Regions from separate parts of the Alteromonas sp. McT4-15 genome, predicted to be linked through region 1. Evidence: predicted binding sites of a transcription regulator. Region 1 holds the regulator's gene; each other region holds the start of a gene.
The links. Region 1 encodes sigma-54, which starts transcription at its own class of promoters, with help from an activator protein. Its sites were predicted from a motif close to GTTGGCACGNNNNTNGNNT; they were not measured.
Positions count from the first base shown of each region.

Region 2: the regulator sigma-54 is predicted to act here: its motif matches at 1,843-1,861, upstream of LHL20_RS13870 (hemerythrin domain-containing protein).
Region 3: the regulator sigma-54 is predicted to act here: its motif matches at 2,380-2,398, upstream of LHL20_RS08550 (PEP-CTERM sorting domain-containing protein).
Region 4: the regulator sigma-54 is predicted to act here: its motif matches at 2,293-2,311, upstream of LHL20_RS06015 (BON domain-containing protein).

Region 1 covers NZ_JAJALG010000007.1:65,663-69,283, reverse strand. Annotated here, with positions in the region: gene lptA (lipopolysaccharide transport periplasmic protein LptA) at 1-291, shown strand, start outside; gene lptB (LPS export ABC transporter ATP-binding protein) at 294-1,019, shown strand; gene LHL20_RS07675 (RNA polymerase factor sigma-54) at 1,093-2,589, shown strand; gene hpf (ribosome hibernation promoting factor) at 2,619-2,906, shown strand; gene ptsN (PTS IIA-like nitrogen regulatory protein PtsN) at 2,920-3,363, shown strand; gene rapZ (RNase adapter RapZ) at 3,422-3,621, shown strand, end outside.
Region 2 covers NZ_JAJALG010000020.1:15,381-19,001, forward strand. Annotated here, with positions in the region: gene LHL20_RS13860 (diacylglycerol kinase family protein) at 1-353, shown strand, start outside; gene gdhA (NADP-specific glutamate dehydrogenase) at 358-1,704, shown strand; gene LHL20_RS13870 (hemerythrin domain-containing protein) at 1,898-2,353, shown strand; gene LHL20_RS13875 (YqaE/Pmp3 family membrane protein) at 2,538-2,696, opposite strand; gene LHL20_RS13880 (EAL domain-containing protein) at 2,952-3,621, opposite strand, start outside.
Region 3 covers NZ_JAJALG010000008.1:82,454-86,074, reverse strand. Annotated here, with positions in the region: gene LHL20_RS08555 (tetratricopeptide repeat protein) at 1-2,312, shown strand, start outside; gene LHL20_RS08550 (PEP-CTERM sorting domain-containing protein) at 2,445-3,320, shown strand; gene LHL20_RS08545 (PEP-CTERM/exosortase system-associated acyltransferase) at 3,488-3,621, opposite strand, start outside.
Region 4 covers NZ_JAJALG010000005.1:88,299-91,919, reverse strand. Annotated here, with positions in the region: gene pyk (pyruvate kinase) at 1-936, shown strand, start outside; gene LHL20_RS06020 (hypothetical protein) at 1,013-1,390, opposite strand; gene LHL20_RS06015 (BON domain-containing protein) at 1,659-2,258, opposite strand; gene LHL20_RS06010 (endonuclease/exonuclease/phosphatase family protein) at 2,567-3,550, shown strand; gene LHL20_RS06005 (hypothetical protein) at 3,561-3,621, opposite strand, start outside.

The DNA.
Region 1 (3,621 bases):
AGCTATACGCAAGAGCTTGAAGATGGAACGCCAGTATCCGCTAAGGCGAATGAAATTCGCTACGAAGTGATTAATCGGGTGATATCGCTTACCGGGAAAGCGGAGCTGAAACAAGACACCAGTATGGTAAAAGGTGACAGCATTACCTTTGATATGATTACCGAGCAACTGCTTGCAACCGGTGGCGATGACGACAACGGTGAAGGAAGAGTGACAACTGTTTTCACTCCTGAAGCAATTCGCAAGACGAATGCTAAAGACAACGAACAAGATAACGAGGGCAACCAATAGCAATGGCTACTTTGAGCGCAAGAAACCTTGCTAAGGCGTATAAATCACGCCAGGTTGTCCGAGATGTCAGCCTCAGTGTATCGACAGGTCAAATTGTAGGCCTGTTAGGCCCAAATGGTGCTGGTAAGACCACAACATTTTATATGATTGTTGGGCTTGTTCCTCTTGATAAGGGCGCCATTGAAATTGACGACAACGAGTTAACACATCAGCCCATGCATGAGCGTGCACGCCGCGGAATTGGCTACCTCCCGCAGGAAGCATCTATATTTAGAAAGCTCACTGTGCATGAAAATATCATGGCAATTTTACAAACCCGTAAAGATTTAAATTCACAGCAGCAAGAGGAAGAAGCCGATGCGCTACTTGATGAATTTAATATTAACCATATACGTAATAGTACGGGGATGAGTTTGTCAGGGGGAGAACGCCGCCGAGTGGAAATTGCGCGCGCCCTTGCAGCTAAACCACAATTTATTTTATTGGATGAACCCTTTGCTGGTGTTGATCCAATATCAGTAAATGATATAAAGAAGATTATTCAACATCTTCGAGATAGGGGTATCGGTATCCTTATCACTGACCACAACGTACGAGAAACATTGGATGTTTGTGAAAAAGCGTACATTGTGAGTCATGGCGAGCTTATTGCGCAAGGAACTGCGGAACAGGTTTTAAGTAATCAAAAAGTAAGGGATGTATACCTAGGCGAACAATTCAGGCTATAGTTAGTGTAACCGGATTGTCATTTTTCAATCTCGCTCAGGTATATTCAATTTAGAGCATTTAAATAAGACGTAGATGAAACCATCTTTACAGCTAAAATTTAGCCAACAACTCACCATGACACCTCAGTTGCAGCAGGCCATTAAACTGTTGCAGCTTTCTACGCTCGATCTTCAACAAGAAATTCAAGAAGCGTTGGATTCAAACCCGCTATTAGAAGTTGAAGAAGGCCACGACGAGCCTCAGCTTGAAAAAAATAACATCGATAATGATGACAGTGGGGTAGAAGCTTCTGCCACTGCATCAAGTGATACTTTGGAAGCTGGCGACGCACTAGAAAAAAATGATCTTCCAGACGAATTGCCAATCGATAGCACATGGGATGAGTATTATTCAGCATCGTCTGCGCCGGCACCAGGACCTGCCAGTGACGACGAACAAATTTTCCAAGGTGAAACGACTGAGGACATACAAGAACATCTATTGTGGCAGATGCGCCTCACCCCTTTTTCTGACACTGACCGTGCCATTGCAATGGCTATCATTGATTCTATCGATGAGTCAGGGTATCTAACCGTTACTCTTGAAGAGATTTTAGAGGCGGTTAACGCGCAAGAAGCCTCTGGCGAAGATGAAGAGGAACTCATTGAAATGGACGAAGTAGAATGTGTATTAAAGCGCATTCAAATGTTCGATCCCATTGGTTCTGGATCGCGCACCCCACAAGAATGCTTGATGGTACAGCTTCGCCAATTCGCAGATGATACACCATGGCTTGCCGAGGCAAAGCAGTTAATAGAAGACTATTCTGATTTGCTGAGTAGCAAAGATTACCGCACCTTAATGCGCAAGAGCCGATTGAAAGAAGATCAGCTTCGCGAGGCTATGCGTTTGCTGCAAACCTTGAATCCTCGCCCAGGTAGTGCTTTAGTTACTAAAGAACCTGAGTACGTTATTCCAGATGTATCGGTTACCAAAAAGAATGGCCGTTGGGTGGTTGAGCTGAACCCTGATAGCCTGCCAAAACTTAGCGTCAATCAACAATATGCCGCAATGAGTCGCCGTGCGAAGAACAGTAGCGATTCACAATTTATCCGCTCACACATGCAAGAAGCCAAGTGGTTTATCAAAAGCCTAGAGTCGCGTAACGACACACTGATGAAGGTAGCAAATTGTATTGTGCAGCAACAAATGGGCTTTTTTGAACATGGCCCAGAAATGATGAAACCAATGGTATTAAATGATGTCGCAGAAATGGTAGATATGCACGAATCGACTATTTCACGTGTGACAACACAAAAATACATGCATACCCCTCGTGGCATCTTCGAGTTGAAGTATTTCTTCTCTAGCCATGTTGCAACGGAGTCAGGTGGTGAATGTTCATCAACCGCCATTCGTGCATTGATCAAAAAACTAGTGGCAGCTGAAAAACCCAGTAAACCACTAAGTGATAGCAAGATTGCTTCATTGTTGGCCGAGCAAGGCATTAAAGTTGCCCGGCGGACAATAGCAAAGTACCGGGAATCGTTATCGATCCCGCCGTCGAACCAACGCAAGAGCCTTATTTAACGGGCTTAATAATATAAGGAAGACGAAATATGCAAATCAACCTTACTGGTCATCATGTCGAAATCACCGACTCTTTGCGTAATTATGTCGATACGAAGTTCAGCAAACTTGAACGTCACTTTGATCACATTTCTAATGTGCATGTCATCCTGAACGTTGAAAAATTAAACCAAAAAGCAGAAGCGACAGTTCACTTAAGTGGCGCTGAAGTATTCGCATCCTCAGAAAATACCGACATGTATGCGGCGATTGACAGCATGGTTGATAAACTCGACCGGCAGGTAATCAAGCATAAGGAAAAACTTAAAAAGCACTAGTAGTTAATTAAGTATGGATATACAAGCCATCGTAAGTCTGGACCGCACTGAATGTGCGGTTCAATGTAATAGTAAAAAGCGTATTTTAGAGATCATTGCCGATATTGCTGCTAAGAACAACGCGCATATCGACCAGTCGACAGTACTGAATAGTTTGTTGGCGAGAGAACGAATGGGTAGCACAGGTATCGGAAACGGCATTGCCCTTCCCCATGGTCGCTTAGCTGGCCTTGATAGAGTTATTGCCATTGTTGTTACCAGCACACCAGCTATTGATTTTGATGCGCTAGATGAAAAACCTGTCGATATTTTCTTTGCACTATTAGTACCTGAAGAACAAACCGAAGGTCATCTACAAACACTAGCCACAGTCGCAGGCAAACTGAGTAATAAAGACACTATTAAAGCAATAAGGCGTGCTACCACAAGCGATGACATTATAAATGCGTTAGCGTAACTCGCTGCTATACAACATTACTGCATTAAGCGCTTAACAGTGTAAAGGGAGAATATAAGTGAAGCTGATTATTATCAGTGGTCGTTCGGGCTCAGGAAAATCAATTGCACTGCGCGCTCTTGAAGACTTAGGGTATTACTGCGTTGACAATATTCCGGTTAACTTGCTCCCTACGCTAACGCACACAGTGGTTGATGAATACGATCAAGTCGCCGTTAGCATAGACGTACGTAACCTGCCTAAAAATCCAGACGATTT
Region 2 (3,621 bases), on a different contig from region 1:
TAGAAACCCCAAGTTTAGTTATCGCCAATGCCGCGCCGATGACAACAGCACTTGCCCAGGGTTCTGAGCCCCCCGATATCACTGACGGAAAGCTCGATTTAACATGGCTAACACCGCAAACGAATTCAGATAGACAGTTTCTTTCGCTTGCGGAGCTTGTGCTTAGCCCCGTACAAGCAAAAAAGCAAAGTGACTCAATTCAGCATAAGCAAGGTAGCGAAATAACACTGCACTTTGACAGTGTAACCCCCTACGCCGTCGACGGTGAGATTTATGAAAGTGAAAAACTTGTGATCACATCCCGTCCTCGCAGTTTGACGGTACTGACCAATTTCGAAAAAAAGGAGCGTTAAGCGAATGCCACAACTTAGTAACTTTGATGAAATATATCAATTTTTGCATAAGCGCTTTGAGAATGAAAAAGAGTACCTTCAGGCCGTACATGAAGTGCTTCAAGATATAGTGCCTATTTACAATGCTAACGAAGCATACAAATCTTTGGACGTAATACGACGGCTTTGTATGCCTGAGCGCATTATCTACTTCACAATTTCATGGATGAACAGTGATGGTGATATCGAGGTTAACCAAGGTTGGCGGGTTCAACACAACTCAGCAATGGGGCCCTATAAAGGCGGCTTGAGGTTTCACCCAACTGTGAATTTATCAGTACTAAAATTCCTTGCCTTTGAACAGTGTTTTAAAAATGCCCTTACTGGCCTCCCCATGGGAGGAGGTAAAGGAGGTGCGGATTTCAACCCCAAAGGAAGAAGTGATAGAGATATCATGCTTTTTTGCCAAGCTTTCATGCGAGAGCTCCAACGCCATATTGGAGCAAATACTGATGTGCCAGCAGGAGACATTAACGTAGGAGCAAGAGAAATAGGTTATCTCTATGGTGAATACCGACGGCTTAATAATAGGTTTGAAGGTGTACTAACGGGTAAAGGACTAGAATTCGGTGGCAGCTACGTAAGAACCGAAGCCACGGGCTTTGGTCTCATCTATTTTTTAGAGGCTGTTTGCCGCGCTCAGGATAGCGTTGTTGAAGGTAAAACCGTAATTGTTTCTGGCGCTGGTAATGTCGCGCTTCACGCTGCACTTAAGGCCAGTGAAAAAGGCGCTAAAGTAGTGACACTTTCTAATAGTCGTGGCCTTTTGTATAACGAGCAAGGTTTGAGCGAGGCCGACATAACTTGGGCCATCGAAAATCATAACCAACGCGATAACATTTTACTTGATATGGAAGATGAAGGGATGGGTAAATGGCAAGCCGATGAAACCCCATGGCATATCAAGTGCGATATTGCTCTGCCCTGCGCTACGCAAAATGAGTTAGACGAGTGCGATGCTCGCAAGCTCATAGAGAACGGCTGCACAATGATTTTAGAAGGTGCAAATATGCCCTGTACTGACAAAGCACAAAACGTATTTTTTGATGCCAAAGTAACTTACGTTCCAGGAAAAGCATCTAATGCAGGTGGAGTCGCGCTCTCTGGTCTTGAGATGTCGCAAAATGCAATGTTTAGTCAACGTAACGCAGAGACCTTAGATGAGCAGTTACAAACCATTATGAACCATATTCACAACCTTTGTGTTACCGAAGGTAAGCTCGGCGGCGAAACTTACATCAACTACATGAAAGGCGCTAATGTTGCCGCTTTTAGAAAGCTCGCTGACGCAATAGTGGCACAAGGTGTTTAGCACCTTGCACCACAAGGGTGTGCACTATTTTTCCAAGAGTTATGTAATTTTTTCTTCGCTATATATTTACCTCTAACACCCTCGCATAACATAGACAAAAAAAGCCAATAAAAACATCAAGTAAGTATTGCTTTCCCGATTGGAATAGTTCTCGCATTAGTAAAATCGTTCGAAACTACCTGAGGAAGATAATATGCAAATTTTCGAAGCATTACGTCAAGATCATGAAAAACAACGTCTACTGTTGAAGATCCTTGCTGAAACCAGCGGAAACACTGCGGCAAGACGAGAGTACTATGAAGAGCTGAAAGTACAGCTAGAAAGTCACGCAGTGGCGGAAGAGCGTCATTTCTATTCGCAATTGCTAGAGAAAGACGCCACTGTGGATTTAACTCGACATGGCATAGCGGAACATCACGAAATTGATGAATTACTGGAAAAACTGGATGAAACCGATATGAGTTCACCAGGTTGGTTACGTCACCTGAAAAACCTGCAAGATAAAGTAGAACATCATCTTGCTGATGAAGAACAGGAGTTCTTCCAATTAGCGGGTAAAGTACTTAATGACCGCCAGAAATCAAAGCTTGCAGATGAATACCGTGAAGAAATGAAACTAGCGGTGGAATCAGCAACCACTGCCGCTTAATGGTGAGTCGGCAAACAATACACGGAACGTCAATTAACCCTAGCCCCAAAAAAGTGGCACTGCGCGAATTGAATACAAAAATGCCAGCTAAACACTGGCATTTTTTTATAATCAAAATGGTGAAAGGCGTCGACTTCGACACTGCGTTTTTGCAGTAAAGAAAAACAACGCCTGTAATGTTCACCTATTTTTTAGCGATGATGTATACCGCATGAATTACACCAGGAAAATACCCTAAGATCGTTAAAAGAATATTTATCCAAAAGTGAGCACCAATTCCTACCTGCAAAAATACACCGAGCGGCGGAAGCAAAATCGACAATAAAATACGAATAATATCCATAGTAAATTCCTTGTTGTTGAATTATTTTCACTATCTAGTGAGCAAAATTGTCACACTTTAGTGAGCAAAATTGTCACACTTTAGTGATTATGTAGTGCATCTACTGGCACAATTCACGTCTTTATTTATTACGCTGTTTTTACTGCACATTAAGTGCCACTTATGTCGACAAAGATAATTGAAAACGAACATACAAGCATGAACTTACTACTTTTTATTCGTAAATGTAATACATTCGGGTATCAATAAAAAAGACTAAGCGCCAAACGGCGTGTGTTGCAACCACGCTTCCAAATCATTTTTATTTAGCGGGCGACTAATAAAGTAACCTTGAACCACATCACATCCCCACTCTTTCAAAATTTCAAGTGAGGCTTTGTCTTCTACACCTTCTGCCACTACCTTTAGATGAAACGCACTGGCTAAGCGCAGAACAGTATGGACGATCTGTTGATCGTTTTCGTCACTTGCCAGCGATAATATAAAGCTCTTATCAATTTTAATGGTTTTAACAGGTAAGTTCTTGAGGTAGGCAAGTGAGGAATATCCTGTTCCAAAATCGTCGATTGCAAAATGAAACCCTCGTGCAGTGAGCTCAGACAAGTTTTCAATAGCCAACGACGCATCTGCAACTAAGTCACTTTCTGTTATTTCAAGCTCAAGGGCTTCAGGAGACAAGCCTTCATCATTGAGCTTCTGAACCAATTTATTCAGCAAAACTTTGTTTTGAATATCTTGAGTCGAAAGATTCATTGCAACAGTAAAGTGATATCCTTTACTCCTAAAGTACGCCAAGTCGGTGATGGTTTGTTGCATTACCCATGTCGTAACCTGTTCAATAAGCCCGGCTTGCTCTGCAATAGTAATAAACTCATCTGGCGGAACAAATCCCAGTACACTATTATTCCATCTTATAAGCGCTTCC
Region 3 (3,621 bases), on a different contig from region 1:
GCAAAGCAGGGCGCGATGCTGATATGCCCGAATCCACTCCCGATTCTAAGGGTTTTTTCAAAGTCGCTGAATGTATATCTGCGGCAAAGCGCGGTGCCACTACAACTGTTGATTGTATAGAAAGTGCAAAGGACGGTGACGACAACGAATATTTCTATGAACTAGCGACATACTCTATGTATGAAGGTAGACACGAGGTCTTTCTCGATGCTGTTGCTAAGCTAGCGAGCGCGTTTGGGCAGTCTGCAATGTTTCAAATATTAAACGCGGACGCTTTAGTAAGAAACAAGCAATTTGAAAAAGCAGAATCTAAAATCACGCCACTACTAAAAAAATATCCAGACCAAGGTTTCCTAAACTACCTCAAGTCGGTTGTTAGTTTTGAAAAACAGGATTTTGAAAGTAGTAAATCGTTTGCCGAGAAAGCAATACAAAACGGTGTTGATAATGCTAGAACGCGTTTGATAGCTGCAATTAGCGCTTACAACCTTGAAGCGTTTGAGCAGGCACACAATCACTTTGAATCGATTGCTGGAGTGTTAAGCAAAGATTCTCCAGAGTATCGTATTTATTCATCGACGCTGCTTGCCCTGGGGTATAAGGAAAAAGCGATTTCAGCGTTAGAAGAAATGAATAACGTTTCCCTCAGTGACTTGCCGCTCTACACATCTGCAGCAAAGGCGTTATCTAGCACTAATAAATCAGATGAGGCACTTTCAGTGCTAAAACGCTTTGACAACTTAGTTGAGGGTGAAACTGACACTTTTGTTGAGCTCAATATTAATAAACTTGCTCTAGATGATTTGAATGCACTAGCTAACTTAGAATCTCTCGATGAAGCGCAATCTTCTGATTCAGTAAAAACGGCATTGGCTTCTTTTTACCTATCTCGCAATGAATTTGATAAAGCTGCGAAAATTGCAGATGACTTTGCGCAGTCTGAAGAAACCCTTTATACCGCCAAAGTGATCGAAGCATTTATTGCGTTAAAGCAAGAAGCTCCAGATGTATCTGAAAAATTCAATTTGTTGTTTGAGCTTGACGAAAATTCGCTTCCAGCCTTGTTCTATTTTATTAATGAGAATATTGAGGCGGAACAGTATGAACAGGCACTTGCGTTTTCTGAGCGTCTGCAAAATCAAATACCAGGCTCAGTAATTGCGGTGACCACACATATAAAAGTGCTGTCTTCTATGGAAAGAGACGAAGAATTGCTTACGTTTCTAAAGCGCACTTATGAGCAAGAAGAGCAAAATGTAAACATAGCTTCATTATATGCATCAGAACTGTTCAATCAGGGGCAAGCGTCTGAAGCAAAACGCGTGCTGTCTGATTTTTCGGTGGATAGTGCTGCAAAACCTATATTTTGGTTAACGTTGATTAAGGCTGAGTCTGTACTAGGTAATGATGAAGCTGCAAAAAAACTCGCAAAAAAATGGGTGACAATTGTTCCTGATTACAAGCCAGCTGTGTTACTGGCTTCAAATTTGTTCGAGGCAGATGGCGATTACGCCGAGTCAGTACGTATTCTAAGAAAAGCACAGTTAGCATTTCCAAATGATAACGATATCAAACTGCTACTAGCGTCGACCTTATTGAGCACCAATGACATTCGCGGTGCTAGAAAAATCGTAAATAGCACGCCTTCATTAGCACAAGCTGGATTGCCATATAACCTCATTGCTGGACGCCTCGCGCTAGCTGATGAGAATTTTGATGAAGCTCAAGAGAAATTAGAATCGTATTATAACGAATACAAGACATATGACTCGCTAATGTTGTTGCTTCAGGCGTATCGCGGCCAAAAAGCGATAGAGAAGGCAACTCAAGCTTGTGAAGATTACATAAATACAAATGGTGTTGATCCACGTGTTTCTCTATATGTTGCAGAGCTTTATATAAAAACAGATCATGACAAAGCAATCATGCATTATGAAAGACTGTTAAGAAATGGCGCTGAAAGTGCGATGGTGCTTAATAATCTAGCGTGGTTGCATCATGTTAATTCAAGAAATGATAAGGCACTAGAATACGCTGAGCGAGCAGTAAAAATAGAAGGGGATAACCCTGATTACCTCGATACCCTAGGTATGATTTACCTAAGGTTAGATAGCGTGGTTGAGGCTGAAGCTATCTTGAATAAGGCACACAACTTGGCTACAACCAACCTTTCTATATTGTTGCATTATGCCGAAGCGTTGGTTTCAGCTGGTAAAATGGGCCGTGCTGAGAATATGTTGTCTCCACTTACTGGACGTTCAGCTGAGTTGGATAAGGAAATTAATCGCATTCTAAATAGCAAGCCTGTTTAAACTGTCTGGTTTTTTTACATTGATAAAATGGGTTTTTGGAAAATTGTTTAAAATCAATGGCATAAAAGTTGGCACACTGGTTGCTTTACTAATATCGATAGAATGAAACCATTTTCTTTTAATGAGGACGTTATGAAAAAATTATTATTAGCAACCGCAATGTTAGCAGCAAGCTCTGCAGCGAACGCTGGTGTAGTAAGTGCAGCTGGTGGTGTGTCTTGGGAAGTAGATGGTGGACTTCCAAACTTTAGCGCTACTATCGATTTCACACAGTGGTGGACAGTTACTAACACTACTGGTGTTGCTGACCTAAATACTGCTGTTTCAGCTGAAACAATTTCTCCAACTCTTTCAAGCATTTCTAATGCTTACGCAGGTGGTGATGCACCAGAGCTAGTTGGTGCTGGTAAATTCAACCTAGGTAATGGTCTAGGTGAGCCAAACTGTAACGGTTGTGAGCTTACATTCAGCTTTGGTGGTCTATTCTTTGACCCTCAAAATGCGAATGCGCCAATCGACTCTACTGACGGCTGGTTAAACATCTATGTTGATTACGATCAAGTAGGTGGTGCATTTGACGAAGCGCAAATGGATAACTTCGCTGACGCGACTGACCACGCTGCTCGTGCAGTTGATGGCGACCTATGGTTAAGCCTAAACCTACGTGACTTCCAATACTATGCAGACCCTGCGTATGCAAACATTGGTGAGCCACTAATCTCTGGTACAACATTGTTCTACGGTGAAGTAATTGGCGGTATCGCTGAGTCTAACTTCATCTCTGACTTCTTCGCTGGTGCGTATGAAGCTGATGCATTTGGTCTAGCGTCTACTTTCGACGATAACAGCCGTGCTCCTGCTTCACCTGCTGACCTAAACATTTCTGAGTACAGCGTACGTGGTTCTGGTAACGTTGAAGCTGCTACAGTATCTGCTCCTTCTACTATTGCTATGTTTGGTCTAGCGCTAGTTGGTCTAGGTGCAATGACTCGTCGTCGTAAAGCATAATCAACGACTTGTCACGCGAAAGCGTAGCACACTAAATATTAAAGCCCAGCAGTAGCTGGGCTTTTTTGTGTCTGTTGATTACTGGAATTAATTTACAAGAATTAAAAGCAATAAAAAACACGGCATTGCCGTGTTTTTTAATAGGTATTATTTGGATAAGTTAAGAGTCAATGTTTTTGATTTAACCCTTTCCGTATATCAGCAAGCATTTTGGCAAAGCTAGGTGAAAGACTAGTTTCTAAAAGTTTTTGATTTATGTAATAAGGGGCGCGCTTTCCGTGATAGTCAATCACAGGGCCAA
Region 4 (3,621 bases), on a different contig from region 1:
GCCGATGCGTTGACTGAAAAAGACAAAGAAGATATCAAAACAGCCGCTAAGATTGGCGTAGATTACCTTGCCGTATCGTTCCCACGCAGCGGCGCAGATCTAAATTATGCTCGCGAACTGGCTGAAGCAGCAGGTTGCTACGCAAAAATTTGTGCCAAAGTAGAACGCGCTGAAACCGTTGCAACTGACGAAGCTATGACAGATATCATTAGTGCATCGGATGCCGTAATGGTTGCTCGTGGTGATTTAGGGGTTGAAATTGGCGATGCCGAGCTTGTAGGTGTACAGAAGAAGCTTATCGCGCGCTCTCGTCAGCTTAACAAAGTGGTCATTACTGCAACGCAAATGATGGAGTCGATGATTGATAGCCCAATGCCAACGCGCGCAGAGGTTATGGATGTAGCTAACGCAGTGCTTGACGGTACCGATGCGGTGATGTTGTCTGCTGAAACAGCCGCGGGTAACTACCCTATTGAAACGGTTGCGGCTATGGCGCGCGTTTGTGAAGGTGCAGAAACACATCCAAGTGTTAAAATTTCAAAGCATCGCATGGACGAACAATTCTCGTCTACCAGTGAGTCAATTGCACTTTCAGCAGTTTACGCAGCAAACCACCTCCCAAGTGTTAAGGCAATTGTCGGTTTGACGGAAAGCGGAAGCACGCCAACGCTGATGTCACGCATCACCACATCCTTGCCAATAATAGCAATGTCGCGTCACGAAACAACACTAAACACGATGGCGCTTTGCCGCGGCGTAAAACCGGTTTACTTTGACTCATCACAAAGTGAGCCAGGTCGCTTGAAGTATGATGTTATTGCTTCACTCAAAGAGAAAGGCTTAGTTAAAAGCGGTGATAGCATTATTTTGACCTATGGTGACGAGATGGAAAAAGTGGGTGCCACCAATACGCTTAAAATTGTCGATGTAGAGTAAGACTAACAATTTAAACAATGGCATAGAGCGCTAAAAGAATAAAAGCGAAACCTGACATCAGGCTTCGCTTTTTTATTTAGATTGAAGATACAGAATACGATTCTGCATCGTTTTGAACACTCACTGCATATTGGGTCAAATGATGCGACAGAATGTTTTCAGCGCGTTCAATTAAATCATCGCGCTCATGATCCCACCCTCGCAAGTCGGCCTGTTTTGCTTGAGCAATATAATGGTCCATCCGCATCTTACGTAGCAAATGAGACTTTCTACTTAAATCAAATTCAACTTGCGAATACGTGCCTTCTATTTTCACAATATCTGGATGTAGCACACGCTCCTGATCATCTGCTGTCGCTTGACTTACAAAAGTACTACCGTTACTTGCCATTCCAACGATAACTACAAAAAAAGATACAACGAACCCCGAAACAACCCAGCGTAAAATATTCATGCCACTCTCCTTGAAGCGTCTAGTTAATAATAGATTGCAGTTATCGAGCCAACAATAAAATACATATAAAACAATGACGTATATAATTTTAGCTATTTATTGATCATGAAGGTTGGGAATTTTGTACACAGCGCTTTGAATATTTCACGCTACGACAAAACAAAGATGTGTTTGTCGTGCAGAGTTTGGGAAATGAGGTTGAAAACAGGTTGTCGGTTAAAACAAAAAAGGGGCTCGAAGCCCCTTCTGTATCGGTGATTAAACGCAATTAGTTCATGGCTGTTTCAGTCACCACACGTAAGTTATCTTCGACATCTTTTACATCAGATGCATTTTTCGCAATCTCAATCGCAAGGTCACGCTCAGCATCAGAATCAACATCGCCCGTTAGGGTTACATTGCCGTTTTCTACATCGACATCAATGTCAAAACCAGAGATATCCGTATCCATAAGAAGGCGAGTTTTAATTACGGTAGCGATTTTCGCGTCAGTTAACTCACTCGTACCTTCGTCGTACGTCTCTTCCATGTCTTCTGACATATCAGAATCCATGTCAGCTTTTGCAACAACCGTTAGTTTGTTGTCTACCGACTTTACGCCATCAATGTTAGACACTAACTCTTCAGCCAGCTTCTTCTCAACAGAGTTATCCACTTTACCAGTAAGAACAACATTGCCGTTTGAAACATCGGTGTTAATATCGAATGAATCTAGGTTACCATTGAACAACAGCGTAGCTTCAGCTTTGCCATCAATCCATGCGTCTTTGGCGCCCTTTTCCCACTTGTTGTCAGAGTTCATATCACCTGCATAAGCAGCAGTAGTCAACGATGTAGCAACAATCATAGAAAGTAGTGTGCGTTTCATAACATTTCTCCTTTGTCGAAACTCGAATAAGGTAATGCCAAAACAATGCCAACGACATAACAAACTGATTTAAAATAAAAAAACTCAAACACAAAACACAACAACCAATATTCAAGATGAAAAGTTTGCTTGCTTTGCAGCAATTTTTACTCGCCAAAGAATAATAATTCTTATTTAGCACATCTGAACTGAATCTAAACTATTCTCTTCTCGCCAGCGTAAACATTAACAATTCTTAACTGCGTAACCGAAATAAAACTGCCCGCTATGCTTGGTGGCGAGTTCTATGGCTCAGGGAGGCTATCTAAATGGAAATAGTGTTGTTGGTTTTTTCTGTAATCTTCATAGCGATATCTTTTATACCATTACTTCCCTCGTCGCACTGGACAGTTAGAGTATGGGAATTTCCTAGATTACAAATAGCGACTTTGCTAGCGGTATTACTTGTGGTCTATACAGTGAAAGCAATCTCTTACACTTTATCGGTATTAGATGTGATATTAATGCTAGGGCTTGCCGTCAGTCTGCTCTATCAATGCATGTGGATTATCCCTTATACACCACTTTACAAGCGCGAAGTACGTCGTGTAGCGGCTGAGTCTAAAGAGACATTGAGCATCCTTTCAAGCAATGTTTATATGCCGAACGACGGTTTTCAAAAGCTACTATCCCATGTGCATAGCACCCAACCTGATTTTTTAGTTACCCTTGAGTCTAATAAAAAGTGGCAAGATCACCTCAGTGAGCTTGAAGAAGACTACCCCCATCAGAAATTTTGCCCATTAGAGAACTTATACGGCATGCATGTTTACAGCAAGTATGCTTTTGAGAATGTGACCTTACGCTTTTTGATTGAGGATGACGTACCGTCGATTAGAGCAACGATTAATGTTGATGGGCAAAAAGTAACCTTATACTTTTTACACCCTAAACCACCAAGTCCAACCGAAAACGAATATGCAAAACCGAGAGATATTGAGCTACATGTGGTTGGAAAGGAAATTTCGAAGCAAAACGGCCCTATTATAGTTGCAGGAGATCTAAATGATGTGGCCTGGTCACCCACCACGCGCCATTTTAAAAAGATAAGTGGCCTGCTTGACCCGCGAGAGGGACGAGGATTTTTTAACACCTTCCATGCACACTATCCACTTGTGAAGTGGCCGCTTGACCACGTATTTCACTCGAAGCACTTTTCATTAGTACGTATTGAGAGACTAAGTGATATTGGCTCTGACCATTACCCTCTTTTCACTCAACTGGCACTTGTTGCACCACCCAATCGGGATTAACACGCCCTAGTTAATGAGATGAACGATGTTGAACGCACCACATAACACTCTCACATGCCTCTTCGCGCTTT